Regions from separate parts of the Streptomyces sp. NPDC085944 genome, predicted to be linked through region 4. Evidence: riboswitches for the same ligand, from Rfam matches in the RefSeq annotation. Region 4 holds a riboswitch; each other region holds the start of a gene.
The links. A riboswitch is a leader RNA that binds a small molecule or an ion and turns the genes downstream of it on or off. The one in region 4 is predicted to bind cyclic di-AMP.
Positions count from the first base shown of each region.

Region 1: linked by a shared signal. The riboswitch ahead of AB0P07_RS00785 (transglycosylase SLT domain-containing protein) and the one ahead of AB0P07_RS01970 (NlpC/P60 family protein) in region 4 are both predicted to bind cyclic di-AMP.
Region 2: linked by a shared signal. The riboswitch ahead of AB0P07_RS04365 (C40 family peptidase) and the one ahead of AB0P07_RS01970 (NlpC/P60 family protein) in region 4 are both predicted to bind cyclic di-AMP.
Region 3: linked by a shared signal. The riboswitch ahead of AB0P07_RS10250 (LysM peptidoglycan-binding domain-containing M23 family metallopeptidase) and the one ahead of AB0P07_RS01970 (NlpC/P60 family protein) in region 4 are both predicted to bind cyclic di-AMP.

Region 1 is NZ_JBFBJX010000001.1:157,816-165,366, forward strand. It holds gene recQ (DNA helicase RecQ) at 1-400, shown strand, start outside; gene AB0P07_RS00770 (M56 family metallopeptidase) at 453-1,391, opposite strand; gene fahA (fumarylacetoacetase) at 1,632-2,867, opposite strand; gene AB0P07_RS00780 (HAD family hydrolase) at 3,169-3,978, shown strand; gene AB0P07_RS00785 (transglycosylase SLT domain-containing protein) at 4,042-4,533, opposite strand; cyclic di-AMP (ydaO/yuaA leader) riboswitch at 4,538-4,693, opposite strand; gene AB0P07_RS00790 (polyprenyl synthetase family protein) at 5,434-6,444, shown strand; gene AB0P07_RS00795 (DUF2092 domain-containing protein) at 6,741-7,551, shown strand, end outside.
Region 2 is NZ_JBFBJX010000002.1:135,865-143,415, forward strand. It holds gene AB0P07_RS04345 (8-amino-7-oxononanoate synthase) at 1-867, shown strand, start outside; gene AB0P07_RS04350 (DUF397 domain-containing protein) at 910-1,137, opposite strand; gene AB0P07_RS04355 (helix-turn-helix transcriptional regulator) at 1,159-2,019, opposite strand; gene AB0P07_RS04360 (ATP-binding protein) at 2,236-2,727, shown strand; gene AB0P07_RS04365 (C40 family peptidase) at 2,720-3,193, opposite strand; cyclic di-AMP (ydaO/yuaA leader) riboswitch at 3,197-3,339, opposite strand; gene AB0P07_RS04370 (urease subunit gamma) at 3,983-4,285, shown strand; gene AB0P07_RS04375 (urease subunit beta) at 4,300-4,611, shown strand; gene AB0P07_RS04380 (urease subunit alpha) at 4,604-6,325, shown strand; gene AB0P07_RS04385 (urease accessory UreF family protein) at 6,334-7,008, shown strand; gene ureG (urease accessory protein UreG) at 7,177-7,551, shown strand, end outside.
Region 3 is NZ_JBFBJX010000004.1:356,405-363,955, reverse strand. It holds gene AB0P07_RS10265 (MBL fold metallo-hydrolase) at 1-817, opposite strand, end outside; gene AB0P07_RS10260 (TetR family transcriptional regulator C-terminal domain-containing protein) at 992-1,591, shown strand; gene AB0P07_RS10255 (SGNH/GDSL hydrolase family protein) at 1,627-2,412, opposite strand; gene AB0P07_RS10250 (LysM peptidoglycan-binding domain-containing M23 family metallopeptidase) at 2,632-3,579, opposite strand; cyclic di-AMP (ydaO/yuaA leader) riboswitch at 3,584-3,741, opposite strand; gene AB0P07_RS10245 (tyrosine-protein phosphatase) at 4,167-4,964, shown strand; gene AB0P07_RS10240 (DUF6126 family protein) at 4,985-5,104, opposite strand; gene AB0P07_RS10235 (XRE family transcriptional regulator) at 5,101-5,715, opposite strand; gene AB0P07_RS10230 (aspartate aminotransferase family protein) at 5,780-7,165, opposite strand; gene dxs (1-deoxy-D-xylulose-5-phosphate synthase) at 7,166-7,551, opposite strand, start outside.
Region 4 is NZ_JBFBJX010000001.1:387,693-395,243, reverse strand. It holds gene pcrA (DNA helicase PcrA) at 1-2,372, opposite strand, end outside; cyclic di-AMP (ydaO/yuaA leader) riboswitch at 2,625-2,811, shown strand; gene AB0P07_RS01970 (NlpC/P60 family protein) at 2,819-4,012, shown strand; gene AB0P07_RS01965 (tellurite resistance/C4-dicarboxylate transporter family protein) at 4,040-5,059, shown strand; gene AB0P07_RS01960 (hypothetical protein) at 5,037-5,390, opposite strand; gene AB0P07_RS01955 (NlpC/P60 family protein) at 5,707-6,762, shown strand; gene AB0P07_RS01950 (response regulator transcription factor) at 6,783-7,532, opposite strand; gene AB0P07_RS01945 (PspC domain-containing protein) at 7,529-7,551, opposite strand, start outside.

The DNA.
Region 1 (7,551 bases), 230 kb from region 4:
GCGCAAGGAGCCCAAGAAGCCCGCCGAGGCCAGGTCGGCGGGCGGTGGACGCGGCGAGCGCAAGGCGAAGGCGGCCGCGGCCGAGCTGCCCGCGGAGCTGGTCCCCGCCTTCGAGGCACTGCGCGCCTGGCGTGCGGAACAGGCCCGGGAGCAGGGCGTCCCGGCGTACGTCATCTTCCACGACGCCACCCTCCGGGAGATCGCCACCGTCTGGCCCACCTCGGTGGCGCAGCTCGGCGGCATCAGCGGGGTCGGTGAGAAGAAGCTGGCGACGTACGGGGAGGGCGTGGTCGGTGTGCTGGCCGCACTGGAGGGACCGGCCACCGGCGGGGGAGCGGTGGCGGAGGAGGAAGGGGGCCCCGAGCCGGGACCGGAGCCCGAGCCCGACGACTGGGCGTAGGCGACGGGCCGTCGGGCGGTGCCGTCGGGACCGTGTGCTCAGGCCAGGGCGGTCAGGCCAGTGCCGTCAGCCCCGGGGCGAAGGTGATCAGGAGGGGAAGGAGGGGGACCAGGGCGGCTGTCGCCGTGGTCAGGGCGCGCCGGCGGCGGGGCAGGCGGGGCCGGGGCTCCAGCAGGCGGTCGACCCGCTCGCCGAGCAGGCGGTGGCTGGACGCGCAGGAGAGGACGCCGCGGTGCTGGTTCAGCTCGATCAGGGCCAGCGCGGTGGTCAGGTGGCCGCAGCGGCGGGAGGCGGTGTCGTCGGCCGAGAGCTCGACCAGGCGGTGGGTCTGGTCGCAGAAGTGGGCGAAGAGCGGCACGCTGGGGAACCCGGTGGCCAGGGCGGTGGACAGGTGCAGCAGCCAGTCGTGGCGGGCCCGGGCGTGGCCGCGCTCGTGGGTCAGGACCGCGTCCAGCTGATGGTCGGTGAGCCGGTGCAGGGCACCGGTGGTGACGATCAGCTGGGGCGGGTTGCCGGGCATCCACCAGGCGTCCGGGTACTCGTCCTCCAGGACCAGCAGGGGACCGCGGGCGGCGGGGAGCCCGGCGGGCAGGTCGGGGGCGCGCTCGCGCAGATGGGCGCGTGAGCGGGCGCGCCGGCGGCGGGCCTCGACGAGTTCGCGGGCGAGCATCGCGGTCGTCCAGGCGGCACCGCCCGCCAGCAGGAGGGTGAGGACGGCCGCCCAGACCGGTCCGGCGGAGAGGTTGTACGCCGCGGTCACCGCGGGCGGCGCCGGAGCGAAGAGCTGGGCGCGCACGGTGCCGAAGACGGCGGTGGCGCCCAGGACGAGAGCCGTCAGGCAGCACAGCAGCACGGTGGCGACCAGGCACTGCCACACCCACAGCGCGACCACGGGATCCCGCTCGGGCCACGCGGAGCGGGTCAGCGCGCGGGGCACCGGCACCGCGGCGGTCACGGCGACGACGAACAGCAGGAGCAGGCAGACGGTCATGCCACTGGCTCCGGATCCTGGTCGAAGGATGGGCGGCTCTGGCTGTACTGGGGCTGTGCTGTGCTGAGTCGGGTGGTGCCGGCCCGGGTCGTGCGGGACCCCGGGCGCACACCGCCCGACGCCAGTATGACGGGGTCGGGCGGTGTGAGTCAGGTGGCGGCGGGCACCGGACGTGGAATTCGGACGGGGCCCTGTGGGTATGCGCGGGCGCACGGAGGGGGACGCCCCGTCGGACGTCCGTCAGGCCTCCCGGCCGACCACCCGTCCGGTGACCTCGCCCAGTCCGACCCGGACGCCGTCCGGTCCGGGTGCCCAGGCCGACAGGGACACCACGTCGCCGTCCTCCAGGAACGTCCGTTTGCCGTCGGGGAGTTCCAGCGGGTCGCGGCCGTTCCAGGTCAGTTCCAGCAGCGACCCCCGCTCACGCTCGGCGGGCCCGCTCACCGTGCCCGAGCCGTAGAGGTCGCCGGTGCGCAGCGAGGCACCGTTGACCGTCATGTGGGCCAACTGCTGGGCGGCCGTCCAGTACATGGTGGAGAACGGTGGCTCGGAGACGACGTGACCGTTGACGGCGACGGAGATCCGCAGGTCGTAACCGCCGGGTCCGTCCTGGTCGTCGTGCGTGTCGTCCAGGTAGGGCAGCAGCTGGTGCGTACGCTCGGGCGGTGCCACCCGGGCCCCCTCCAGAGCGTCCAGCGGCGTGATCCACGCCGACACGGACGTCGCGAAGGACTTGCCGAGGAACGGGCCGAGCGGGACGTACTCCCAGGCCTGGATGTCCCGCGCCGACCAGTCGTTGAGCAGGCAGAGCCCGAAGACGTGCTCGCGGAAGTCGCCGAGCCCCACCGGGCGGCCCAGGGCGGACGGCGTGCCCACCACGAAGCCCACCTCGGCCTCGATGTCGAGACGGACGGACGGGCCGAAGACGGGAGCGGCGTCGGCAGGGGCCTTGCGCTGCCCCGACGGGCGTACGACGTCCGTGCCGGAGACGACGACCGTGCCGGAGCGGCCGTGGTAGCCGATCGGCAGATGCTTCCAGTTCGGGGTGAGGGAGTCGGCGGCGTCGGGGCGGAAGATCCGGCCGACGTTGCGGGCGTGGTTCTCGGAGGCGTAGAAGTCGACGTAGTCGGCCACCTCGAAGGGCAGATGCAGGGTCACCGACGACAGTGGGTGGAAGAGGGGTTCGAGGACCTCGCGGTGGGAGGGCACCGTCACCCACGCCGTCAGCGCCCGCCGCACGTCCGACCAGGCCGTACGCCCGGCGGCCAGCAGCGGGTTGAGGGTGGGCCGCGCCAGCAGGGACGCGTACGGCGAGCCGAGCGCGTGGGCCGCCGCTCCCGCGTCGAGGACGTGGTCGCCGAGCCGGACACCCACCGTCGGTTCCGTCCGCTCCTGCGAGCCGGGGATCGAGAACACGCCGTACGGAAGGTTGTGCGGGCCGAAGGGGTCGCCCTCGGGGACATCGAAGGGGGGCATCGGGTGCTGCCTCGCTTTCGTGCTCGCCATGTGCGCCGTGCGCGCTGTGTGTCGTGCGGGCCACGTTACGGGTGACCCACCGGTCTTGGGCAGTGCGGCCGGAGGCGGCGTCCGGGCAGGTCGTGCCGTCGTCGACCGGTGCACGGGGCCCCGAGCCGGCCCCGGCCGAGGATGCGTCAGGTTGTGAGCACGATCGGGCGTCGGTGTGCATCGGTGGCCGGGTCCGAACGCACTCGCTACGTCCTCGTTCGGAAGCGGTCGCGGGTGAGTCGGACGGGTGCGGTGTCCGTATTCTCTGATCATGGACCGCACCGCATATTCACTCGTCGCCACCGATCTGGACGGCACGCTGCTCCGCGGCGACGACACCGTCTCCGAACGGTCGCTGGCCGCGCTGGCGCGGGTCGCCGGGGCGGGTGCGCGGCACCTGGTGGTGACGGGGCGGCCGGCCCCCCGGGCGCGCTCCCTGCTCGACCGTCTCGGCTGCACGGGGCTCGCGGTGTGCGGGCAGGGCGCCCAGGTGTACGACGCCGGCGCGCACCGCATGCTGTGGTCGGTCACCCTGGACCGGGAGCTGGCCGAGACCGCGCTCGGCAAGATCGAGGCCGAGGTGGGCCAGGTGCACGCCGCCGTCGACCAGGACGGTGTCGACGGGCTGACGCTCATCGAGCCGGGCTACCTGATGCCCCACCCCGCCCTGCCCGCGGTACGCGTCGAGCGGCGCGAGGAGTTGTGGCGCACGCCCATCACCAAGGTGCTGCTGCGCCACCCCGAGCTGACCGACGACGAGTTGGCGGCGACGGCGCGTGCGGTGGTCGGTTCCCTCGCGACGGTCACCATGTCGGGGCCCGGGACAGTCGAGCTCCAGCCGTGCGGCATCACCAAGGCGACCGGCCTGGCGCTGGCCGCCGAGCACCTGGGCCTGCGGCGGTGCCACACGATCGCCTTCGGGGACATGCCCAACGACATCCCCATGTTCCAGTGGGCGGCCCACGGCGTCGCCATGGCCGGAGCCCACCCCGAACTCAAGGCGGTGGCCGACGAGATCACCACGACGAACGAGGACGACGGCGTGGCCGTCGTCCTCGAGCGGATCTTCCCTGCGTCTTAGGAGCGCACCGCCTTGGAAGCGCACCGTATTGGGGTGCGCACCGTCTCGGGCGCGCGGTGCGGCTCAGTACGCGCTGAAGACGTTGTCCATCGAGCCGTAGCGGTCGGCCGCGTAGTTGCAGGCGGCGGTGATGTTGGCGACCGGGTCGTACGGGTTCCAGGAGGTGCCGGGCACGTGGTACGCCTGGAAGGTCGGGTCGATCACCTGGAGCAGGCCCTTGGACGGGGTGCCGTTGATGGCGTTGATGTCCCAGTTGTTGATGGCGTTCGGGTTGCCGGAGGACTCCCGCATGATGTTGCGGTAAATGCCGTCGTAGGTCCCGGGGATGCCGTGCTGGGCCATGATGTCGAGCGACTCGCGGATCCAGCCGTCGAGGTTGTTCGGGTACGTCGTCGCCGCCGTGGTGGCGGTCGTGGCGGCGGCCGGGGTGGCCGCGGAGGCGGTGGTGGCGCCGATGAGCGGCAGCGCCAGCACCGCGGCACCGGTGCCGGCCACGGCGAGCTTGCGGGCGAGGCGGCCGGTGAAGGCGTGACGGATCTGACCGTTGGCAGACATGTTGTGTCCCTCTCCTTACGCCTACGAGGTGAGCTGTCGGGTTCGGGCGGGGAGGTGCCCGGCCGCGCCCTGACGGGTACGGCTTCACCCCTAGCCGCTCCGGTGCTGACCGGTGCGGCGACTTACCTGGGTCCCCCGCTCCTGCCGGCGAGTGTGTTGGGTGGATGACTGTGCGACGGGCGGTGGCAGGATTCGGCGTCCGCCCGACAGGCCGGGAACGTATGCGAGAGCACATGTCCGGAACAAGTGCAGGAATCACCCAACGCGGCTGTTGACCTTGATCTGGGGTGTTTGTGGCTCTTGATCCTTTGCGGCTGTCAACCCTCAACTGGCTTGCGGGGCAAAGGGAGGGCACAGGTTCAGGCGAGGTTGCCCGTGGAGGGGCCCGAGTGAGCCAACTCACTGGTCTCAATAAGCACGGCAAAACGGGCATTAAACTCAATCGTGGGCCAACCGGCCTTCGCTCGGGACGGCTTCGGGTGTCGAGGGAGGGTGAGGGGGAAGCGGGGAAGGGTGGGCCTGTGGGGCGGGACCGGCGGAAGGGGGGGGTGGCGGGGCGGGGTCGGCAGGGCGGGCGTGTCGCGTCTGCGGGGCGGGCGCGCGTGTCGATCGGGTGACGTTCTCGCAGTGCGGGCCGTTGGGAGGGGTGGTGGGGTCTCGGGCGGCGGCCTCCGGCCCGCTCGCCCCCGGGGTCAGGCTCATCCTCTGGCGATATCGATCAAAATCTGCTCATATCACCTGATCAAAAACATACCGTTCATGATCTGATACCGACCGGCCTGTAGCGGTGGGCGCTAGCGGTGATCGAAACGTGACCGGATACGCTGACTCGAGTGGTGGCAGCGACCTATCGACAAACCAGGTAATCGCCAGTAGACACCAGCAGACAGGAGACCCCTCGTGACCGTCGTCGGGCCGTTCGGGCTGAGCGTGCGGGACCAGGCTCTGGAAGCCGATGTCCAGGCCGGATTGGTTGCTGTCGAGGAAGGGTTGCTTGAGGCAACCAAAAGCGAGGTGCCGTTCATCACGGAGGCCGCCCAGCACCTGGTGCGGGCCGGCGGGAAACGGTTCCGTCCGCTGCTGGTGATGCTCTCGGCCCAGTTCGGCGACCCCTACGCCCCCGGGATCGTCCCCTCGGCCGTGGTCGTGGAGCTGACCCACCTCGCCACGCTGTACCACGACGACGTGATGGACGAGGCCGCCGTGCGGCGCGGGGTGCCCAGCGCCAACACCCGCTGGGGCAACTCGGTCGCGGTCCTCACCGGCGACTTCCTCTTCGCCCGTGCCTCGCAGATCCTCGCCGACCTCGGACCCGAGGCGGTCCGCGTCCAGGCCCTCGCGTTCGAGCGGCTGGTCACCGGCCAGATCCTGGAGACGGCCGGCCCGCAGGACGGCCGCGACCCGGTCGACCACTACCTGGACGTGCTGGGCGGCAAGACGGGCTCGCTGGTGGCGGTCTCCTGCCGGTTCGGCGCGATGATGTCCGGCGCCGACGAGACGGTGGTCGACGTGCTCACCCAGTACGGCGAGCGGCTCGGCGTCGCCTTCCAGCTCGCCGACGACGTCCTGGACATCGCCTCCGACTCCGACGAGTCCGGCAAGACGCCCGGCACCGACCTGCGCGAAGGCATCCCCACCCTGCCCGTGCTGCGGCTGCGCGAGCGGGCGGCCCGGCTGGGGCTCCCCGAGGACATCGCCCTGTGCGAGCTGCTCGACTCGGACCTGAGTGACGACGCGCGGCACGCCGAGGCGCTGCGCCTGCTGCGCGCCCACCCCGCCCTCGAACAGGCGCGCCGGGACACCGTCCGGTACGCCAAGGAGGCCCGGGCCGCGCTGGCCCCGCTGCGGGAGTGCGACGCGAAGGCCGCGCTGGTGGAGCTGTGCGACGCGGTGGTGCACCGCGCCGGGTGACCGCCCCCTGCCCCGCACCCTCCCCAGCCGTCCGCCCCGCCCTCACTGACACGTGCCGTCCGCCGGGTGCCGTACACCGGCCCCTACGGGCCGGGGGAGCCGTCGCCCCTCCGTGTCATCCCGCAGGAGTAGGCGGAGTTGAGTCCGCGGTCTGACGCCTGCGCTCCGGTGATTTGGTCAGATGGACACTACGGACACACACCAATCCTCACCGATTCGGGTGAGAATGGCGGCTCACGGGTGAACACGTGCGAGGTCGTGAGACAGCCGCCGCCGACGACGGAGGTAGGGCACACATGGCACCGATCGATTCCGACGACAACAGGACCGCCGGGGAGGGCGAGGAGCTGCGCGCCGGGCGGCGCAAGGCCGCGCGGTACGTCGTCCCGGTCGCGGTGATGGGAGTGGCGGCCGCGACGATCGGGCTGGTTCCCGCGCTCGCCGACTCCGGGGACCCCGACCTGCCGAAGGTCACGGCGGAGCAGCTCATCGAGAAGATCGCCAAGTCGGACGTCCAGCAGATGTCGGGCACGGTGCGGATCAACACCGATCTGGGCCTGCCGGACCTCGGCGTGCTGGAGAGCGGCCTGATGTCCGGCATGTCCGGAGGTCCGGGGGCGGGCGGGGACGGCGAGGGCTCCGCCGCCGACCCGTCGGCCAAGCTCACCGAGCTGGTGTCCGGCAGCCACACGCTCCGCGTCGCGGCCGACGGCCCCGACCGGCAGAAGCTCTCCCTGCTGGAGAACGCCGCCGAGTACAGCCTGATCCACAACGGCGACGACGTCTGGGGCTACGACAGCAAGTCCAACGAGGTCTACCACTCCACCACCTCCGGCAGCGACGGGCGGCCGGAGAAGGACGTGCCGGACAAGGACGTGCCGGCCACCCCGAAGGACTTCGCCGACCAGGCGCTCAAGGCGGTCGACGACACCACCTCCGTGACCGTCGGCGGCACCGCCCAGGTGGCCGGCCGGGACGCGTACCGCCTCGTCGTCGAGCCCAGGCAGGACGGGTCCACGGTCGGTGCGATCACCGTGGCCGTGGACGCCGAGACCGGCACGCCGCTGAAGTTCACGCTGACCCCGGCGAGCGGCGGCGCCGCCGTCG
Region 2 (7,551 bases), on a different contig from region 4:
GGGTTCGAGGCCGCGCTCGTCCTCTCCTCCGGCTACGCGGCCAACCTCGCCGCGGTCACCGCGCTCGCACCGCACGGCAGTCTCGTCGTCTCCGACGCGGGCAACCACGCCTCGCTGATCGACGGTTGCCGGCTCGCCAGAGGCGCCACCCAGGTCGTGGGGCACGCCGACCCGGACGCCGTGCGCAAGGCGCTGGCGACGCACGACGGACCCGCCGTCGTCGTCTCCGACACGGTCTTCTCGGTCGACGGCGACGCCGCGCCCCTGGCCGCGCTCGCCGGGGCGTGCCGGGAGTACGGCGCCGGACTGGTCGTCGACGACGCCCACGGCCTCGGCGTCCTCGGTGACGGCGGCCGGGGCGCCCCGCAGGGGGCGGGGCTCGCGGGCCGCGGCGACGTCGTCGTGACGGTCACGCTGTCCAAGTCCCTCGGCGCCCAGGGCGGCGCCGTGCTGGGCCCGGCCCGCGTGATCGACCACCTGGTCAACGCCGCCCGCACGTTCATCTTCGACACCGGACTCGCCCCCGCCGCGGCCGGAGCGGCCCTGGCGGCTCTCAGGCTGCTCGGCCGCGAGCCGGAGCGCGCGGCGCGGGCCCGCGCCGTCGCCGCCGAACTGCACGCACGCCTGACCGCCGCGGGTCTGGACGCGGTACGTCCGGACGCCGCGGTCGTCTCGGTGCGCGCGCCCTCCCCGGAGGGGGCCGTGCGATGGGCGGCCGACTGCCGTGCGGCCGGACTGTCCGTGGGCTGCTTCCGCCCTCCTTCCGTGCCCGACGGAATCTCACGGCTCAGGCTGACCGCTCGGGGGGACCTCTCCGGGGAACAGGTCGAACGCGCTGTGCGGGTGATCGGCGAAACGCGGCCATGAGTCGGCGTGACACGGCCGTGCGTCGTCCGGCGCCCGGCGTGGTCAGCCGCGGACGCCCGCGGTGAACGCCGTCCAGCTCCCGGGGGAGAAGAGCAGGGCGGGTCCGGCCGGGTTCTTGGAGTCGCGCACGGCGAGCAGTCCGGCCCGCGGGCCGACCGACGGACGGGCCGTCTCCACACAGTTGTTCGCTCCGGTGCTGTAGCTGCTGCGCAGCCACCGGACACCGGGCAGATCGGTGCTGACAGGGATGTTCCGGGGTCGTTCGGACATGAAGCCTGACATGGTGCCTCCTTACGCGCCTGCCGCGGTCGCGGCGATGAAGTCCAACGAGTCCTCGGGCGAAAGGGCATGGATCAGAAGGGCGTTGAAGGCCTCGGTATAGGCCTCTAGGTCTTCTTTCCGTTCGAGGTGCAGGCTACTCGTCAAGTGGTCGAGAACAACCACATCGAGATCAGAAGTGCTCGAAAATGAGAAGATTACGAAAGGGCCGGTGACACCGATGTGCGCCCCGGCGGCAAACGGCAGGACCTGGAGCCGGACATGGGGGAGCCGAGCGGCCTCGACCAGCCGGGTCAGTTGACGGGCCATCACCTCGGGCCCGCCCACCTCGCGGCGCAGCACCGCCTCGTCCAGGACCGCGCTCAGCTCCAACGGTGGCTGGGCCCGCAGCACGTCCTGCCGGGCCAGCCGGACCTCCACCAGCGTGTCCAGCCGTTCCTCCGGCAGTCCGTCCACCGCGGCCCGGGTCACCGCGCGGGCGTACTGAGGCGTCTGGAGCAGCCCGGGCACCACCGTGGTCTCCAGCGTGCGCATCGCGCTGGCCTGCGACTCCAGGCTGATGAAGTCGCGGTAGGTCGGGGGCAGTACCCCGCGGTAGGCGTGCCACCAGTGGTTGCGTCCCGCCGCGTCCTCGGAGCGCGCCAGCATCACCAGCAGCCCCCGCAACTGCTCGTCGTCCACGCCGTAGACGTCCAGCAGCAACCGCACGTCGGCCGGTTTCGCCCCGCTCGTCCCCGTCTCGATCCGGCTGACCTTCGACTGGTGCCAGCCCACGAGCCGGGCCGCCTCGCCGCTGGTGATGCCCGCCGATGTGCGCAGGGCGCGCAGTTCCGCGCCCAGCTTCCGACGGCGCACCACGGGACCGTGCTGCATGGGACAACTCCCCTACTCCCTATGAGCCGCCCGAATACGCTCTGCCGTCGCAGAGTTCACCGCTTCGAGCGACAGATATATGCACATCTTGGTGGATCGCCGCCCTTCGCGAGCCTGGCAATGGCAGTCTGGCGGCGAAGCACCAGTCCGGGACCGTACTCGAACCGTCCACTCCGTGTCGGGCCCGCGGTGCCGTGAGAAAGGGACGACGTCGCCATGGCAGACCATCTGGAAGCATCCGTCACTCTGCCGAGCGATCCGGCCTCGGTGGCCGCCGCGCGGACCCATACGGTCGGCACGCTGGCGGAATGGGGGCTGCCCGCCGACGCCGACCTGTACGAGACCGTCCGGCTCATCGTCTCCGAACTGGCGACCAACGCGGTCCAGCACACACTGGGGCAGTCGCCCACCTTCACGGTCGACCTCGTCCTCGACCGCGACGAGCGGCTGCGCATCGGGGTCACCGACAGTCACCCGCGTTTCCCCAGGCGCCTGCCGGCCGCCGTCCAGCAGGACAACGGGCGGGGCATGGTGATCATCCGCTGGCTGACCGCCGAGTGCGGCGGCAAGCTGCGGGTCCGGCCCACGCGCGAGGGTGGCAAGACCGTCTCGATCGAACTGCCCTGGACGCCGCCGGGCGGGCCGAGCGCACCCGCGGGAGTGACGGCGGGGGAGAACGCCGCAACCCCCCGCGGGCGGGCTACTTGACCCGGCCGTACCAGACGCTTGACGTCCAGATCTTCTGCAGGCGCACCACGTCCCCGGTCTTAGGGGCGTGCCAGAGCTTGCCCTTCCCCGCGTAGATGCCGACGTGGTAGACGCTGCGACCCGAGTGGAAGAACACCAGATCTCCGGCCCTGCGGCTCTTGACGGAGACGCGGCGGGTCTTGTTGTACTGCTGGGCCGCGGTGCGCGGCAGCTTCTTGCCGGCCTTCTTGAACGAGTACAGGGTCAGGCCGGAACAGTCGAACCGGTAGGGGCCGGTGGCGCCCCAGCGGTACGGGGAACCCTTCTTCGAGGCCGCGACCTTGAGGGCTTTCGCCGCATGGCTCGCCGCGGCAGCCTCGGCGGCGACGCCGGGGACCACGACGGAGCCGCCCACGGCGGCGAGGGTGAGGGCCGAGGCCGTACCGGCACGGGCCATCAGGGACGGGACACGATTGAGCGCGGACATGCGCAACCCTTCGTCAGCCGCCTGTGAAGGATGACCTGTCGGATTCGGGCTGGCGAAGTTGCCCGGCCGCACGAGTGCGGCTTCACCCCAAGGACCGCTCGGTCCGGTGCCCCTCGCGGAGGCGGCCGGGCCGGCGACCCGTCGTGCTCGGGTCCTCCACTCCTGCCGATCCACTTCCCTTGCGACCGGTCGTCCGGACGGCGGCAGGACTCGGCGTCCGCCCGGACCGCCCCGCCGCTGCGGCGAGGGCTTGTCGTCAGTCACGGATCTTGTCCCGCCCCGGGGGAAATTCCCAGCGGAACGTGCTCTTTGTGTTGTTACGTGCCGCTCATCCGTTCGGGTTGTCGCCCTCGGGTCCGGGAAGCCGTCGACCGCGGTGGCGGCGCCGGGACCAGCGGCGCAGTGGCGCAGCCCGCACGTCCGCAGGGCGGGCGCCGCAACTTCGGCCGGTGGCGAATCGGGTGTGTTCCTAGACCGATAGGGGGTACGCCTTTTGGTCCGTTTCAGACCGGTTCCCCGCGAGTCGTGGTCGGTGGAGCGGATGTGCGGGACGCCGCCGACCGAGAGTGGGCAGGCGGGAAACCGCCGACGGCATCGGTAATCACTCGGTCAAAACCGGGTGATGTGGCCGTAACACTCCAGCCCTAGTCTGCACCCTGATCCACCTGCGGTTTTCCGTGAACCGGTAGGTAAATTCCGACCTGTTCCTGTGTGTTACACCTAGAGCCGTCGCGGCAGCCGCGACAGCCGGACCGTCCGGTCCCGGCGTCATGCCCTGTGAGGTGGTAAATGCAACTGACCCCGCACGAGCAGGAGAGACTGCTCATCCATGTGGCCGCCGACGTGGCGGAGAAGCGCCGGGCACGAGGCGTGAAGCTCAACCACCCCGAGGTCGTCGCGCTGATCACCGCGCACATCCTCGAAGGCGCCCGGGACGGGCGCGGCGTCGGTGAACTCATGTCCTCCGGACGCAAGCTCGTCCAGCGCGACGAGGTCATGGAGGGCGTCCCCGAGATGATCCACGACGTGCAGGTCGAGGCCACCTTCCCCGACGGCACCAAGCTGGTCACCGTCCACGACCCGATCGTCTGACGGGGGCCGCAGTCGTGATCCCCGGAGAGATCCTGTTCGCGGACGAGCCGGTCACTTTCAACGAAGGCCGCGAAGTCACTCGCCTGACCGTGCTCAACACCGCCGACCGGCCCGTCCAGGTCGGCTCCCACTACCACTTCGGCGAGGTCAACCCCGGTCTCGAGTTCGACCGCGGCGCGGCGCACGGCAGGCGGCTGGACATCGCCGCCGGCACCGCCGTCCGGTTCGAGCCGGGCATCCCCGTCGACGTACGGCTGATCCCCCTCGCGGGGGCCCGCGTCGTCGTCGGTCTGCGCGGCGCGACCGGAGGTGCCCTCGATGCCTGAGCTGTCCCGCCCCGCCTACGCCGACCTGTTCGGCCCGACCACCGGCGACCGCATCCGCCTCGCCGACACCGACCTCCTCGTCGAGATCGAGGAGGACCGCTCGGGCGGCCCCGGCCGCTCCGGCGACGAAGCCGTCTTCGGCGGCGGCAAGGTCCTGCGCGAGTCCATGGGGCAGGCGCGCACCACCCGGGCCGAAGGCGCCCCCGACACGCTGATCACCGGAGCCGTGATCATCGACCACTGGGGGATCGTGAAGGCCGACATCGGCATCCGCGACGGCCGGATCACCGGCATCGGCAAGTCCGGCAACCCGGACACCATGGACGGCGTCCACCCCGACCTGGTCATCGGTCCCGAGACCGAGGTCGTCGCGGGCAACGGCAAGATCGTCACCGCGGGCGGCATCGACACCCACGTCCACTTCATCGCGCCGAACGCCGTCGACGAGGCCCTGGCGTCCGGCATCACCACGCTCATCGGCGGTGGCACGGGCCCGGCCGAGGGCAGCAAGGCGACCACCGTCACGCCCGGCGCCTGGCACCTCGCGCGGATGTTCGCCGCCCTGGAGTCCAGCCCCGTCAACATCGGCTTCCTCGGCAAGGGCAGCACCATGTCGAAGGAGTCCATGCGCGACCAACTGCGCGCCGGCGTCCTCGGCTTCAAGATCCATGAGGACTGGGGCGCGACCCCCGCCGCCATCTCCGCCTGCCTGGACGTGTGCGAGGAGTCCGGCGTCCAGCTCGCCGTCCACACCGACACCCTGAACGAGGCCGGCTTCGTCGGCGACACCTTCGACGCCGTCGCGGGCCGCACCCTGCACGCCTTCCACGTCGAGGGCGCCGGCGGCGGCCACGCACCTGACATGATCACGGCGGTGTCGCTGCCCAACATGCTGCCGGCGTCCACCAACCCCACCCGGCCGCACACCGTCAACACCGTCGAGGAACACCTCGACATGCTGATGGTCTGCCACCACCTGAACCCCGCCGTCCCCGAGGACCTGGCCTTCGCCGAGTCCCGGATCCGGCCCAGCACCATCGCGGCCGAGGACATCCTGCACGACATGGGGGCGATCTCCATCATGTCGTCCGACGCCCAGGCCATGGGGCGCATCGGCGAGGTGATCCTGCGGACCTGGCAGACCGCGCACGTGATGAAGCGCAGGCGCGGCCTCCTGCCCGGCGACACCCGCGCGGACAACCTCCGCGCCCGTCGCTATGTCGCCAAGTACACCATCAACCCCGCCGTCGCCCAGGGCATCGAGCACGAGGTCGGTTCCGTCGAGACCGGCAAGCTCGCCGACCTGGTGCTCTGGGACCCCCGCTTCTTCGGCGTGAAGCCGCAGCTCGTCATCAAGGGCGGTCAGATCGCGTACGCGCAGATGGGCGACGCGAACGCCTCCATTCCCACGCCGCAGCCGGTGCTGCCGCGCCCGATGTACGGGGCGCTCGGGACCGCTCCCGCCACCAACTCGGTCAACTTCGTCTCCGAGCAGGCCGTCGAGGACGGGCTGGCCGAGCGGCTCGGGCTCGGGCGGGCGTTCGTGCCCATCCGGTCGACGCGCGGCCGGACCAAGGCGGACATGCGGCGAAACGACGCGCTGCCCCGGGTGGAGGTCGCCGCGGACTCCTTCGCGGTGACCATCGACGGCGAACTCGTCGAGCCCGCTCCCGTCGCCGAGCTGCCGCTGGCCCAGCGGTACTTCCTCTTCTGAGCGCCGGAATGAGCCGCGCAGCACTGCTCGTCCTCGCGGACGGCCGTTTCCCCGCCGGGGGGCACGCCCACTCCGGCGGGGCGGAGGCCGCCGTCCGGGCGGGACGCGTCACCGACGCCGCGAGCCTGGAGGCGTTCTGCCGGGGGCGGTTGCACACGAACGGGGTCGTCGCGGCGTGCGTTGCGGCGGCCGCCGCCCTCGGGGCCGATCCCGGGGACCTCGACCGCGCCGTCGACGCCCGTACCCCGTCGCCCGCTCTGCGGGTGGCCGGGCGCAGGCTGGGGCGGCAGCTGATGCGGGCCGCCCGGGCGACCTGGCCGCGTCCCGAACTCGACGCCGTGGCCTCGCTGTTCCCCAAGGGCGCGCATCAACCCGTCGTGCTGGGACTGGCCGCGCGTGCGGCCGGTCTGGGGCCGCTCGACGCGGCGTTCTGCGCCCTCTACGAGGGGGCGAGCGGACCCGCGACGGCCGTCGTGCGGCTGCTCGGTCTCGATCCCTTCGACGCGACGGGGGTACTGGCGCGGCTCTCGGACGAGATGGACCGGGCGGCTCAGGAGGCCGTGGAGACGGGCGAGCGCGTCGTGACGGAGGGGGTCGACGCGCTGCCCGCGCGGTCCGCGCCGTTGCTGGAGATCGGGGCCGAGGCTCATGCCGCCTGGGCTGTGCGGTTGTTCGCCTCCTAGGTGGGGATTCGCCCCCGCCGCCCGTTCCCGATTCCGACCCGAAGGGGCTCGGCCTCTTCTACCCCGCCTGGGGGCCTTGCCCCCTGGACCCCCACTCGGCCTGGACGGCCTCGTCCTCAAACGCCGGACGGGCTGACACGGCCGATCCCGACTTCGACAGGAGCCGTTGTGCATCTTGACCATGACCACGCATTCCCCGCCGCCGTCTCCGCCGACGCCCGGCGGCCCGACGGGACCCGTCGGGCGCTGCGCATCGGGCTCGGCGGGCCCGTCGGGTCCGGGAAGACCGCCACCGTCGCCGCGCTGTGCCGGGCGCTGCGCCAGGAGTTGTCCCTCGCCGTGGTGACCAACGACATCTACACCCGGGAGGACGCCGAGTTCCTGCTCCGCGAGGCCGTACTGCCGCCCGAGCGGATCACCGCCGTGGAGACCGGCGCCTGCCCGCACACCGCGATCCGGGACGACATCTCCGCCAACCTGGAGGCCGTCGAGGACCTGGAGGACGAGGTCGGGCCGCTCGACCTGGTCCTGGTGGAGTCCGGC
Region 3 (7,551 bases), on a different contig from region 4:
TCGTGGCGTCGAACGGGCCGTGCGCGGCGCCGATGTCATGGAATCCGTCGAAGTAGCCGGTGTCGCCGCTGTGGTAGACGCGGTGCTCCTGACCGGCGACGACCCAGGACGCCCAGAGGGTGTGCTGGGTGTTGCGCAGCCCGCGCCCGCAGAAGTGCCGGGCCGGGGTGGCGGTGAGGGTGAGGCCGCCGACGCGCGTCGACTCGTGCCAGTCCAGCTCGCGCAGCCGGCCGGGGGAAACGCCCCAGTGTTCGAGGTGTGCGCCGACGCCCAGCGGCACGGCGAACACGGTGTCCGTGCGGGCCAGCGCCTTGATGGTCGGCATGTCCAGATGGTCGTAGTGGTCGTGGGAGATGACGACGACGTCGACGGGGCCGAGGGCGGCCAGCGGCAGCGGGACCGGGTGCAGGCGCTTGGGGCCGGCGAAGGGGACCGGGGAGCAGCGCTCCCCCCACACGGGGTCGAAGAGCACGCGCTGCCCGTCGATCTCGGCGAGCACGCTGGAGTGGCCCATCCAGGTCAGCCGGAGTCCGGTGGCGGGCGGCCTGGCGATGTCGGCCAGGGTGGTGGCGTGCACCGGGACAGAGCCCCGCGGGGACCGGCCCAGCCGCGCCTGCTTGTCGAAGTAGATCTTGGCGAACTCGGTGGCCGAACCGGACGGCCGGGTCCGGGCGGGGCCGCCGGGGTTCTGGAAGACGCCGTCGCGGAAGTGCGGGGATCTGCGGATGCGCGCCATCCGCTCGCCACCCGGGTCCGCGCCGAAGGCCGCGGGCCGCGGCACGCTGAACCCGGGATGCGGGGAACGGAAAGCGGGCACGGTACCTCCAGGTGGAGCGGTCAGGCTCTCGTCTTGTTCGTCTTCGTCTCGTCCTACGACACCTCGAACGACGGACGCCACATCCGTGTTCCCGGTCCGCGGCGAACCGCAAGGGCCTCACGGCACGTCGGGGGCCTGTATAGGGTGACGTGCGTGGGGAGAGTCCGGTTGAGCGTGGCGGAGCGCCGCGAGGAGTTGCTGCGCGCTGCCGTCGAGCAGATATCGGCGCGGGGCGTGGCGGCGCTGAGGATCGCCGACGTGGCCGCCGCGCTCGGTGTCAGCAACGCTCTGGTGCTCTATCACTTCTCCACCAAGGAACGGCTGGTGGCCGCCGCGTTCACGCACGCCGCCGAGGCCGATCTCGCCCATCTGCACAAGCTGCTCACCCGTCGTACGACGGCGCTGCGCCGCCTGCGGGCGGCCGTGCGGTGGTATGCGCCGACCGGTCACGCCAAGGGCTGGCGGCTGTGGATCGAGGGCTGGGCGGCGGCGCCGCGCGAGCCCGCGCTGCGGGAGGTCACGCGCGAGCTGGACCGGCAGTGGAAGGCGGCGCTCGCCGAGGTCATCGCCGAGGGCGCGGCCGGCGGCGAGTTCTCCTGCCCCGACCCGGAGACCGCCGCCCTGCGTCTGACGGCGTTGCTCGACGGGCTGGCGGTGCAGCTCACGTCGTACGCGGGCACGGTCTCGCGGGCCCGGGCGCAGGAGTGGGTGGACGAGGCGCTGGCCCGGGAACTGGGCCTGGAGCGGGCGGCCCTGGTGTCCGCACGACGTTAGGGGCTGTCGCACGGGGCCCGGCCGCCCGGTCCGCCTCAGGCCACCGAGGCGATCCGCGTCTTGATGTCGTCCGGCGACAGCGTTCCCTTGGCCGTCACGTGGTCGCCCGACGACTCGCCGCGCAGCCGGCGCCCGATCCACGGGACCAGGTACTCGCGCGCCCAGTGCACGTCGTCGCGCCGCACGTCGAGCGTGCCGCGGGGCGGCAGGGGCGGCCAGGGCTGGTCGGGGTCGGCCGGGACGCGCAGGCCGAGGGCCTGTCCGGCGCGCAGCGCCACGCGGGTGTGGCCCTCCGGCGACAGGTGCAGCCGGTCGGCGTCCCACGCCCTGCGGTCCTGGACGCTGCGGAGCGACCACAGGTCGAGCACCGGGCAGCCGTAGCGGTCGGCGATGGCGCGCACGTGCCCGTTGTACGTGGCGATCTTGCCCCGCAGGTGCTTGAGGACGGGCACCCCGCGGGTGTCGAACCCGGTGGTCACCAGGACGGTGCCGGCCGCGGCGGTCAGCGCGGCCACCGCCAGTTCGAACCGCTCGGCGACCTCGTCGGGGTCGGTGCCGGGCCGGATGATGTCGTTGCCGCCCGCCGCGAAGGACACCAGGTCCGGCGCGAGGGCGACGACCCCGGGGACCTGTTCCGCCACGATCTGGTCGAGGAGCCTGCCGCGCACGGCGAGGTTCGTGTACGTGAAGTCTCCCTCGGGGCGCCGGTCCGCGAGCAGTACGGCCAGCCGGTCGGCCCAGCCGACGAACGCCCCGCCGGGGCCGGGGTCGCCGACGCCCTCGGTGAAGCTGTCCCCCACCGCCACGTACGACCCGATCACTGCTCTGCTGTCACTCTTCGAATCGTCTGCCACGTCGGCCCATGATTCACCTTGGAATGTGACCTACGCGACCGTAGGCAGGGGTTGACGGTCGGTGAGAAAGGCCACGCCTAAAGTGTTCGTCAATTCCGGAATACGCCGAGGTCCGGACACGCCGAAGGCCGGACCCGGGGATCGGGGTCCGGCCTTCGGGGTGCGGAGGCCGCGCGGAGCCGGTCGTCAGACGGAGACGCCGTGCGAGCGCAGGAACGCGAGCGGGTCGATGTCCGAGCCGTAGTCCGGCGTGGTGCGGATCTCGAAGTGCAGGTGCGGGCCGGTCACGTTGCCGGTGGCGCCGGAGAGGCCGACCTGCTGTCCCGTCGTCACGGTCTGACCGGCGGAGACGGAGAGCGAGGAGAGGTGGGCGTACTGGGCGTAGTGGCCCTCGTCGAGCTTGATGACGACCTGGTTGCCGTAAGCGCCGCCCCAGCCGGCGGAGACGACGGTGCCCGCGCCGACGGCCTTCAGCGAGGTGCCGGTCGGAACGACGAAGTCGGTACCCGTGTGGTAGCCGCTGGACCACATGCTGCCGGACTGGTGGTACGGGGTGCCGACGGTGCCGCCCGCGACGGGGGAGGTGTAACCGCTGGTGGTGCCCGCGGACTGGGTGCCGGAGTCCGAGGACGCCGAGGACTCGGTGGCAGCGGTCTTCGTGGTGTCCGTCGACTTCTGGGCCGGCTTCTCGGCGGGCTTCTGCTTCTCGGCGGGCTTCTGCGACTGCGCGGAGGACGGCGCCGAGGACTTGGCGGCCTGGCCGGCGATCGAGAGCTCGAGACCCGGGTGGATCAGCGACGGGTCGGAGCCGACGGCCTCGCGGTTGTCCGCGTAGAGCTTCTTCCAGCCGCCGTCGACGTGCTGCTCGTCGGCGATCTTCGAAAGGTAGTCACCGCTCTTCACGGTGTATGTGCGGGATTCCGCGTTCTTGTCGGAGCCGTTCGCGGCGGCCTTCTTGGCCGACGCCGGAACGGACTGCACGGCCTGCTCGGAAACGGAGTGCGCGGGGGCGGCGTTGGCGGAGGCGGCACCCATCAGCGGGAGCGCGAGCGCGGCGCCACCGGTTCCGGCGACGGCGATGGTGCGGGTCAGGCGCATGGCCCTGGTACGGCGGTGCTTACCCTTCGCGGGCATGGCGAATTCCTCTCCGGCGCCTGCGAGGTGAGCTGTCGGGTGCGGGCTGGAGATGCCCGGCCGCGCCGAAGCGCGGCTTTACCCCAAGCCGTTCCGGGAACCGGAACAGGCAGTTCTACCTGTGGGTCCCCCGCTCCTGCCGTGTACGGGTGGTGGATGAGTGCGGGCTCCGGTCGGCGGCAGGATTAGGCGTCCGTCCGGATCGGTGGTGAACGTAAGGGACCAAGACGCACAGGGACAAGCGAGAGGTTCCGGCGACAGCTGTTTCTATTGATCCATTACGGGAAATCCCGGTAACCCTGCGTCGATTTCCCTCGCACCGCTTTCCCTGAATTCCCTTGAGAACGGGCCGGATTACGTGAACATGACGGGCAACGCTCGGTCACGGATATGACGCTGCTCACGCGCCCCTCACCCACCTGCCGCCATTTCAGGCCCAGTTATAACCAATCATCCAATTCGGACAGAAGGCCCTTTCCGGCCCGCAATACCCCTGCCTGAACGGCCTTCGCGCACCGGCCATGCCGTATCGTCGAATGGCGCCCGCCGGCGAGCAGCGGCGGCGGGGCGGAGTGGGAGGAGCCCCCGTGACGCAGCAGGTCCCGTCGACCGAACCCGAGCTGACCGGTGTGCGCAACTTCCGGGACGTGGGCGGACTGCCGACCGTGGACGGCCGGCGGGTACGGCAGGGGGTGCTGTTCCGCAGCGGCCACCTGGCTCATGCCACCGGGGAGGATGCCGCGTTCCTCGCCTCGCTGGGCCTGCACACGATCTTCGACTTCCGCAACGCGGCCGACCAGAAGCTCGACGGCGCGGACGTCGAGCTGCCGGGCGTGCGCAATGTGAACCTGCCGCTGAGCGATCCGGCCGACGGCGCCGAGTTCTGGAAGATGGTCCGGGACGGAGATCTCGACCAGCTGCACGGGATCCTCGGCGACGGCAAGGGCGCCCGGCGCATGGTCGCCTCCTACCGTGCGATGGTCACGGAGCGCACCTCGGAGCACTCCCGGATCCTGCACGCGCTCGCCGAGGACAGCGTCCCGGCGCTGATGCACTGCGCGGCCGGCAAGGACCGCGCGGGCCTGTCGATCGCGGTCACCCTGCTCGCCCTGGGTGTCGAGCGCGAGGCCGTCGTCGAGGACTACCTGAAGTCGAACGCCGCGCACCGCCGCTACAAGGTGCGCCGCAGCAGCACCGCCGCCTCCGCCTACTCCCCCGAGGTCATGGAACTGCTCAGCCCGCTGTTCGACGCGCGCGCCGAGTACCTGGCGGCGGCCTTCGAGACGATCGAGGAGACGTGGGGCGGAGTCGACGCCTATCTGGAGAAAGGGCTGCGGCTCGGCGCCGGGACCCGGGAGCGGCTGCGCGAGCGGATGGTGGACTGAGCCACCCGCTCGCGGACGGGCTACTTGGCGCCCACCTCGAACAGCAGGTAGAGGAAGCCGCCGAAGACGTGCCCCAGGGCGATGTAGATGACCAGGCGCACCCACAGGGCGCGCGGGAACTTGTCCTCGATGGCACTCATGGCGTCTCTCCAGGGGTCGGGCCGAGGCACAGCGCGGCCGTCGGGCTCTGCAGCAGGGTGTGGACGAAGAGCAGCTCGACCCCGTCGGGGTCCTGCGCCGCGATCCGGTGCGGGGTCATGGAGTCGAAGTGGGCACTGTCCCCGGCGGTGAGCCGGTGCTCGGTGTCCCCGAGGCGCAGCCGCAGCCGGCCCCTGAGGACGTGGAGCCACTCCTCTCCTGGGTGCACCCGCACGACGTCGCCCTGGGAGCCGTACGGCACCTCGACGCGCAGGGCCTGCATGCCCCGGCCCGGCGCTCCGGCCTGGTAATACGTCCAGCCGCCCGCGCTCGTGGCCTCCATGTCGGCGGCGCGCACGACAGCGTCCCGGTCGGCCGCGGTCTCGCCCAGCAGCTCGGCGACGGTCGTCCCGTAGATGCGGGCGAGGGCGAGCAGCATCGGCAGTGAGGGCTGGCGCTGCCCGGTCTCCAGGCGGGAGAGGTGGGCGGGTGACAGCCCTGCGGCGCGGGCCGCGGCCTCCAGGGTGAGGGCGGCCCGCCGCCGCAGCTCGCGCAGCTGCGGTGCGACGGCGGCGACCGCACCCTCGGCGGGGCCGGTCTCGGAGGAGCTCATGCCTCCATTCAGCCCGAGTGTTGCCCCGCAGGCAAATTTCTTGCCTCACAGGCAAAAAAGTCGGTCAGCGGTTGGCCACCGCCTGCTTGACCAGGGTCTTCCCGAAGTCCCACATCAGTCCACCGCCATTGTGCGCGTCCTCCATCACCTCCGTGAAGGCGTCGACGAACCGGTCGGCGTCGTCGGTGTCGATGATCAGCGGCGGGATCAGCTTGATCACCTCCAGGTGGTCGCCGGACACCTGGGTCAGGATGCGGTGCCGCTGCAGCAGCGGCACGACCACCATCTGCGCGAACAGTCCCTTCCGCGCGGCCTGCAGCATCGTCCAGCGGCTGCGCAGTTTCAGGGAGCTGGGCCGGCCGAACTCGATGCCGATCATCAGTCCGCGGCCCCGGACGTCGGCGAGCAGTTCGTAACGGTCCACCAGTGCGGCCAGCCGGGACTTCAGCCGGTCCCCCACCGCGGCGGCGTTCGCGACGATCTCCTCGTTCTCCATCACCGACAGCACGGCGAGGCCGGCGGCCATGGCCTGCGCGTTGGACCCGAAGCTGGCCGAGTGGACCTGCACGCGGTCCATCGAGGAGTAGACCTTCTGGAAGATCCAGTCCTTGCCCAGGGTCGCTCCCACCGGCACGTATCCGCCGGACAGCGCCTTGGCGACGCAGACCAGGTCGGGTTCGACGCCGTCGTCGTGCTGGTAGGCGTAGAACTTCCCGGTACGGCCGAGCCCGGTCTGCACCTCGTCGGCGATCAGCAGCGCCTTGTGCCGGTGCAGCAGGTCCTGCGCGGCGCGCAGATAGCCGGGCGGTGCCTCGTGCACGCCCTTGCCCTGGACCGGCTCCACGATCAGCGCGGCCACGTCGCCCTTCTTCAGCTCCCGGGCCAGGGCGTCCAGGTCGCCGAGCGGGACGGCGGTGTCGGGCAGCAGCGGCGCGAAGCCCTTGCGGAACGAGTCCTCGCCGTTGACGGAGAGGGAGCCGGTGGTCAGTCCGTGGAAGGCGTGGGAGCAGTACAGGATCCGCTGCCTGCCGGTCGCGTACCGGGCGAACTTCAGGGCGGTCTCGACGGCCTCGGTGCCGCTGTTGCCGAAGAAGACGCGGTCCAGGTGGGGGCTGTAGGAGAGCAGCTTCTCCGCCAGCAGGCCGGGCAGCGGCGGGCAGTCGAAGCGGGTCAGGTCGGCGAGCGAGGCGTCGAGGACGTCGTGCAGCGCCTTGCGGACGACGGGGTGGTGGCGGCCCAGGCCCATGACGGCGAACCCGGCGAGCATGTCCAGGTAGTCGTTGCCGTCCGCGTCCCAGAAGTGTGCGCCCTCGGCCCGCTCGTAGACCTTGTCGAAGCCGATGGTGCGCAGCATGCGCGGCTGCTGGTGGTTGAGGTACCTGGCGTGCAGCTCGTACCGCTCGGCGCCGCGCTCGGCCAAGAGCGCGGCGAGGTCGAACTCCTTGGTCATTCAGTTCTCTCCTTGCGCTGGCATGACGATCCGTCCGTCGCCGGACATCCGCCCGTCGCCGGGCTGTTCCACCGCCGGTTCCCCCGCCTGTTCGCCGGCCGGTTCGGCCAGGGCCAGGCTCGCGGCGATCCGGCCGGCGACGTCGACCGGGGTGAGGCCGATGTCCGCGAGCACCTCGGCGCGCTTGGCGTGCGCGAGGAACTGCTCGGGAATGCCGAATCGGCGTACGGGGACGTCGACCTCGGCGTCGCCGAGCGCCAGGGCCACCGCGGAGCCGACCCCGGCGGCGCGGCTGTTGTCCTCGACGACGGCCACCAGGCGGTGCTCGGCCGCGAGGGGCGCGAGCGCCGGGTCGACGGGCTTGACCCAGCGGGGGTCGACGACGG
Region 4 (7,551 bases):
CCGAACTGGTCGTGCGTGACGCGGTCGCCGACCGCCAGCGAGACCGTCGGCTGCTCGGCGCCGGCCGACCGGCGGGTGGCGAAGCCGGACGCGCCCGACGCCGAGGAGCGGGAACGGGACGAGGACAGCGAGGCCGCCACACCCGAGACCGGCGCGGAGGGCGCGGGTCCGTTCGCCCCGGTGCGCTTCCACTCCAGGTGGAGCGCCGGGATCTCCTCCAGGAACCGCGAGGGCGGGTTGTACGACGGCTGACCCCAGGCGCTGCGCAGCGTCGACCGGGTCAGGTAGAGGCGTTCGCGAGCCCGGGTGATGCCGACGTAGGCGAGGCGGCGTTCCTCCTCCAGCTCCTTGGCCTGGCCGAGGGCGCGCATGTGCGGGAACACGCCGTCCTCCATGCCGGTGAGGAAGACGACCGGGAACTCCAGGCCCTTGGCGGTGTGCAGGGTCATCAGGGTGACGACGCCGTCGCCGTCCTCCTCGTCGGGGATCTGGTCGGAGTCCGCGACGAGCGCGACCTTCTCCAGGAAGTCGGCCAGGGTCCCGGCCTCCTCGCCCTCGGCCCGCTCCTGCTCGAACTCCAGGGCTACGGCCGCGAGTTCCTGCAGGTTCTCGATGCGGGTCTCGTCCTGCGGGTCGGTGGAGGCCTGCAACTCCGCCAGGTACCCGGTGCGTTCGAGAATCGCCTCCAGGACGGTCGCCGGTCCGGCGCCGGACTCGACGATCGTACGGAGGTCCTCCATGAGCGTGTTGAACCGCTTGACGGCGTTCGCGGAGCGCGCGGCCATGCCGTACGCCTCGTCGACGCGCCTCAGCGCCTGCGGGAAGCTGATCTTCTCGCGCTGGGAGAGGGCGTCGATCATCGCCTCCGCGCGGTCGCCGATGCCGCGCTTGGGGACGTTGAGGATGCGGCGCAGCGGCACCGAGTCCTCCGGGTTGGCCAGCACCCGCAGGTAGGCCAGGACGTCCCGGACCTCCTTGCGCTCGTAGAAGCGGACGCCGCCGACGACCTTGTAGGGCAGACCGGTGCGGATGAAGACCTCTTCGAAGACACGGGACTGCGCGTTGGTCCGGTAGAAGACCGCGACGTCGCCGGCCTTGGCCTCGCCCGCGTCGGTGAGGCGGTCTATCTCGTCGGCGACGAACTGCGCCTCGTCGTGCTCGGTGTCGGCGACGTACCCGGTGATCTGCGCGCCGCTGCCCTGGTTGGTCCACAGGTTCTTGGGGCGGCGGGACTCGTTGCGCTCGATGACCGCGTTGGCGGCGCTGAGGATGGTCTGCGTGGAGCGGTAGTTCTGCTCGAGCAGGATCGTCGTCGCGTCCGGGTAGTCCTCCTCGAACTGGAGGATGTTGCGGATGGTGGCGCCGCGGAAGGCGTAGATCGACTGATCGGCGTCGCCCACCACGCACAGCTCGGCGGGCGGCACCTCGGCCTCCGGCGGCACGTCGACGGGGTGCTCCGAGGCCCCGCCGACCAGTTCGCGCACCAGGGCGTACTGGGCGTGGTTGGTGTCCTGGTACTCGTCGACCAGGACGTGCCGGAAGCGGCGGCGGTAGTGCTCGGCGACGTCCGGGAAGGCGCGCAGCAGGTTGACCGTCGTCATGATCAGGTCGTCGAAGTCGAGGGCGTTGGCCTCGCGCAGCCGTGCCTGGTACATGGCGTAGGCCTGGGCGAGGGTCTTCTCGAAGCCGTCGGCCGCCTGGGCGGCGAAGTCCTCCTCGTCGATCAGCTCGTTCTTCAGGTTGCTGATCTTCGCGCTGAACGACTTCGGCGGGAAGCGCTTGGGGTCCAGGTCCAGGTCGCGGCAGACCAGCGCCATGAGCCGCTTGGAGTCGGCGGCGTCGTAGATCGAGAAGGACGAGGTGAAGCCGAGCTTCTTCGACTCGCGGCGCAGGATGCGCACGCACGCGCTGTGGAAGGTCATCACCCACATCGCGTTGGCGCGCGGGCCGACGAGCTGCTCCACGCGCTCCTTCATCTCGCCCGCGGCCTTGTTGGTGAAGGTGATCGCGAGGATCTGCCCGGGGTGGACGTGCCGCTCGGCCAGCAGGTGGGCGATGCGGTGGGTGAGCACGCGGGTCTTGCCGGAGCCGGCACCGGCCACGATGAGCAGCGGGGAGCCGGAGTGGACGACGGCGGCCCTCTGGTTCTCGTTCAGCCCCTCCAGGAGCGCCGCGGCGTCCAGGGCGGGGCGCGGGGCGCCGTCCCGGTAGTGGGTGTCCCGGTCCGGAGGCACGTCGAACTTCCCGCCGAACAGATCGTGCGGAACCGGCTCCGGTCCGTGATCGCCCTCGGGCGGCGGCGGGGGTTCCTCCTCGTGACCCCGAGGGGTCTGGAGGCTCGCCAGGAAGTTGTCGTCAAAGAGGCTGCTCATCGCTCTCCGAGTCTAGGGTGCCGCACCGACAACCCGGTGCCGCCCCGGAAAATGACCACCACCACCGGCGCGGACACGCCCTGCGACCAGGGGAACCACGAAGAGTGACGCCGGCTATCGCCTCGGAGGCACCTCGCGAAAGGTCACGAAAACGTATCGGGCATATCACCCGCCAACCTTCACAGCGGCCACACGAGTTGGCTACGGTGCGGGGCAGGCCGCTCGACCCCCTCCGGCGAACCTCGCCGGGCCGCGCGGCCTCCGCCGAGTCCGGTCTGCCCGCACGGCACCCGGAGCCGGGGACCCACCGAGACCTTGGGGTGAATCGGCCGCACCGCCCTCGCCGAGACGAGAGGACGGTCCGCCGTAGGGCAACCCTTCCCCGCCACACCGCCCGAACCCGACAGCTAACCCGGTAGGCGGAGCACTGGAAGGAGTCGCCTCCCTTGGCGTCGCACCGCAAGTCGCGTCCCACCGGTCCCCGCGTCGCGGGCATACGGACCCCGGCCCTCGCCACCGCGGCCCTCACCTCCGTCGCCCTGCTGTCCCAGACGGCCAATGCCACGCCGTCGGACGACCGGCCGACCCTCGAGGAGGTCGAGAAGAAGGTCGACGACCTGTACCGCCAGGCCGGGGCGGCGACCGAGAAGTACAACGCGGCCAAGGAGAAGACCACCAAGCAGCGCAAGAAGGTCGACGGTCTCCTCGACGACGTCGCCAAGCGCACCCAGAACCTCAACGACGCGCGCGCGGAGCTGGGCTCCTTCGCCTCCGCCCAGTACCGCACGGGCGCCTCGGTCCCGGAGACCGCGACCCTGCTGCTCGCGGACTCGCCGCAGGACTACTTCGACCAGAACCAGCTGATGGACCGGCTCACCGGGCGGCAGAAGAGTGCCGTGGACGACTACGTCACCCAGCAGTCCGAGACGATGAAGAAGCGCCGGGAGGCCACCGAGAGCCTCGAGACCCTCACCGAGTCGCAGAACGACCTCAAGACGGCCAAGTCGACCGTCCAGCAGAAGCTCGCCACCGCGCGCGAGCTGCTGTCGGAGCTGACCGCCGAGGAGAAGGCCCGGCTGGCGGCGATCGAGAAGAAGAAGCAGCAGGAGGCCGCCCGCAAAGCCGCCGAGCTGGCGAAACAGCAGGCGGAGGAGGCGGCCGAGCGCAAGCGGCAGGAGGAGGCCGCCCAGCAGCAGGAGAGCGGCTCCGGATCCGCGGGAACCTCCGGCGGCACCGGTTCGTCGGACTCCTCGGGCTCGTCGACGCCGGGCACCTCGACCGGCACCAAGGCCGACAAGGCGATCGCCTTCGCCCGCGCCCAGATCGGCAAGCCGTACGTCTGGGGCGCCACGGGCCCCGACTCCTACGACTGCTCGGGCCTCACCCAGGCCGCCTGGAAGGCCGCGGGCGTGACGCTGCCGCGCGTCACCTACGACCAGGTCAACGCCGGCACGACCGTCCCCGTCTCCCAGGCACAACCCGGTGACCTGGTCTTCTTCTACGACGACATCAGCCACGTCGGCCTGTACATCGGCGACGGCATGATGATCCACGCCCCGAAGCCGGGCGCGTACGTCCGCGAGGAATCCATCTTCTACGACGGCGAGTCGTCCATCTACAGCGTGGTGCGCCCCGCCTGACCAGCAGGGTTCTCTACCATCGTGGCCATGCCATCGGCCACCCACCACCCCTCCGCGCTGCGCACCTGGCTGGCGCGGCGTCCACCGGCGGCCGGGGCCGCGGTGATGGCGACCGGCATCGTGTCGGTCGCCCTGCATCTGACGGGCCGCGAGGTCCTGTCCCGGATCGCCCTGGCCCTGGCCTGTGTCGCCTGGCTGATACTGGCCGCGAACTTCGTCTACCTGCTGTTCGCCCACCGGCCGCGGTGGATCGAGCGGGCGGGGACGCCGGGCGCGCTGACGGCCGTCGCCGCGACGACCGTGGTCGGCACCCGTTTCTCGCTGCTGGGCTGGTCGCTGCTGGCGGCGGTGCTGCTGGTGCTGGCGGCGGTGCTGTGGCCGTGGCTGCTGCTCGTGGTGGTGCGGCACTGGGGGCGGAGGATGCCCGGGGCGGTGTTCCTGGGCTGCGTGGCGACGGAGGGCCTCGCCGTGCTCGCCGCGACGCTGTCCGCGGCCACCTCGACGCCCTGGCTGGCGCACGCGGCGCTGGTGCCGTTCTGGCTGGGGATCGTGCTCTATCTGATCGCGCTGTTCCGCTTCGACCTGCGGCAGGTGGCCCGGGGCTCCGGGGACCAGTGGGTGGCGGGCGGCGCGCTCGCCATCTCGGCCCTCGCCGGGGCCAAGCTGCTCGCGGCGGCCGGGACCGGCATGTACCTGTGGAACGCCGACGACCAGGCCGTCCTGCACGACCTGACCGTCTTCCTGCTCGCCCTCGACCTCGCCTGGTACGCCGTGCTGCTGGCCGCCGAGATCGCCTGGCCGCGCCTCGGCTACGACGTACGCCGCTGGTCGACGGTCTTCCCGCTCGGCATGACGGCGGCGGCGACACTGTCGGTGGCCGCCGCCGTCGACGTGCCGTGGCTGGACGCCCCCGGCCGGGCGCTGCTGTGGATCGCAGTGGCCGGTTGGCTGGTGGTCGCCACGGGGGCGGTCGTCCGGGCCCGCTCCGGGCTGCGGTCCCTGGCAGCGGGCTCCGGGGCGGCAGTCAGGTCCACAGCACCGCGATGAAGACGTTCACCAGGGTCAGCCCGCCCACCAGGCCGAACAGCGGCTTTTCCACCTTGTCCTCGTCGCGCTTCACGTAGACCAGGCCGAGGATCACGATCAGCACGGCGAGCTTGACGCCCATCTTGACGTTGTCCACGGAGTAGTCCTGGGCCTGGTTGAGGCCGATCAGGACGGCACCGGTGACCAGCATCGTCAGCGCGCCGTGCAGCATGGCGGGGGTGAACCGGGCCGCGCCCCGGCCCATCGCCTTCATCTGGGTCAGGAAGCCGCCGAGGAGCGCGGCGATACCGATGATGTGCAGGCCGACGAAGATGTGGATGAGTACGTCCATGAGGCCGGAGCCTAATGAGCGCCCGAACGCGCCCGGACACCGGCCCGCCCCGCCCGCCCGGGCGCCCCATAACAGCTCCCGTCCCCCGCCCGCCTCCGGATCCGTCCTATCGGTCATCACCCAGCGTGAAGAAGACGGCCTCCGGAGCGATCGGTGATCACATACGGTCGCCACCCGATCCCCTCCCGCCACTTCCGCGCATCCCGTCACCGGACCGTTACCGACGCGCCTAGCGTCCTGGCCCAGGCAGCCGGAGCGAACCGGCGCCGACCCGGCGCGGGCCGGGTCGAGTCGTACGGAAGGACGTGGATCGCAGGTGGGAACGCACCGCAGGCCGCGACAGCGCGCGAAGGGCGGCGGCAGAGCCCGGACGGCGGCCACGATCACCCTTGCGGGGGCGGCCACCGCGACGGGCCTGGGCGGGACCGTGCACGCAGATCCGCAGCCGACGGCGGCGCAGGTCAGGGCCAAGGTGGACAAGCTCTACCAGGAGGCCGAGGTGGCCACGGAGAAGTACAACGGCGCGAAGGAGAAGGCGGACGCCGCCGAACAGCGCCTGGAGGAACTGCGGGACGAGGCCGCCCGCAAGGAGGACCGGCTGAACTCGGCCCGCCAGGCGCTGGGTTCGGTCGCGGCGGCGCAGTACCGCAGCGGCGGCCTGGACCCGGCGCTGCAACTGGCGCTCTCCTCCGACCCGGACCGGTATCTCGACGGCGCCGCCTTCGCCGAGCGGGCGGGCAGCCGGCAGCGGGCCGAGGTGGGGCGCGTACGCAAGGAACTGCGCGACATCGAGCAACTACGTGGCGCCGCCCGCATCGAGGTGACCTCGCTGAGGTCACGCCGGGCCGAGCTGAAACGTCACCGCGAGACCGTCACCGGCAAGCTGGCAAAGGCCCGCCGCCTGCTCTCCCGGCTGACCGCCGAGGAGCGCGCCGGCGTCGGCACGGGAACAGGGGAACACGCCTCCCGCGCCTCTTCTTCCGGCCCCAGGGAGGGCCCGTCGGCCTCCGCCCAGGCGCCCAACTCCCGCGCGGCGGCGGCCGTCGCCTACGCCTACCAGAAGCTCGGCAGCCCCTACGTGTGGGGCGCGACCGGCCCGAACGCCTTCGACTGCTCGGGCCTCACCCAGGCCGCCTACCGCGCCGCAGGGGTCTCCCTCCCCCGCACGACGTACGCGCAGATCGACGCGGGCCGCCGCGTCTCACGGTCCGAGCTGCTCCCGGGCGACCTGGTCTTCTTCTACTCGGGCATCAGCCACGTCGGCATCTACGTCGGCAACGGCCGGATGATCCACGCCCCGAACCCGTCGGCCCCGGTCCGCGTCGCCCCGGTCGACGAGATGCCGTTCGCGGGGGCTGCGCGGGTGGTGTGAGACGCCGCGCCGCAGGACCGTCACACCAGCCGGCGTGCCGTCGCCCAGCGGGTCAGCTCGTGGCGGTTGGACAGCTGGAGTTTGCGCAGGACCGCCGAGACGTGGGACTCGACCGTCTTGACCGAGATGTAGAGCTGCTTGGCGATCTCCTTGTACGCGTAGCCGCGGGCGATCAGGCGCAGTACCTCGCGCTCGCGCTGGGTGAGGCGGTCGAGGTCCTCGTCGACCGGAGGGGCGTCGGTGGAGGCGAAGGCGTCGAGGACGAAGCCGGCCAGGCGCGGGGAGAAGACGGCGTCGCCCTCCTGGACCCGGAAGACGGAGTTGACCAGGTCCGTGCCGGTGATGGTCTTCGTGACGTAGCCGCGGGCGCCGCCGCGGATCACGCCGATCACGTCCTCCGCCGCGTCCGAGACCGACAGGGCGAGGAAGCGGACGGGCCGCTCGGTGTCGCTCATCAGGGGGGCGCAGCGGCGCAGTACCTCGACTCCGCCCCCGCCGGGAAGGTGGACGTCGAGGAGGACGACCTCGGGGCGGGTCGCGGTGATGACCGTGACGGCCTGGTCGACGTCGGCCGCCTCGCCGACCACCTCGACGCCGGTCTCGGCGGTCTGGCCGATCTCGGCCTGGACACCGGTGCGGAACATGCGGTGGTCGTCGACGAGCACCACGCGTACGCGCCGCTCCCCCGCGCCGCCGCCTGCGGCCGGCTGCGCGGCCTCGCCCGCCCCCGTCGTACCCGCTCTTCCGTTCGCCTCGGTCGGGTCGCTCATGACGTCATCTCCGCCCTCT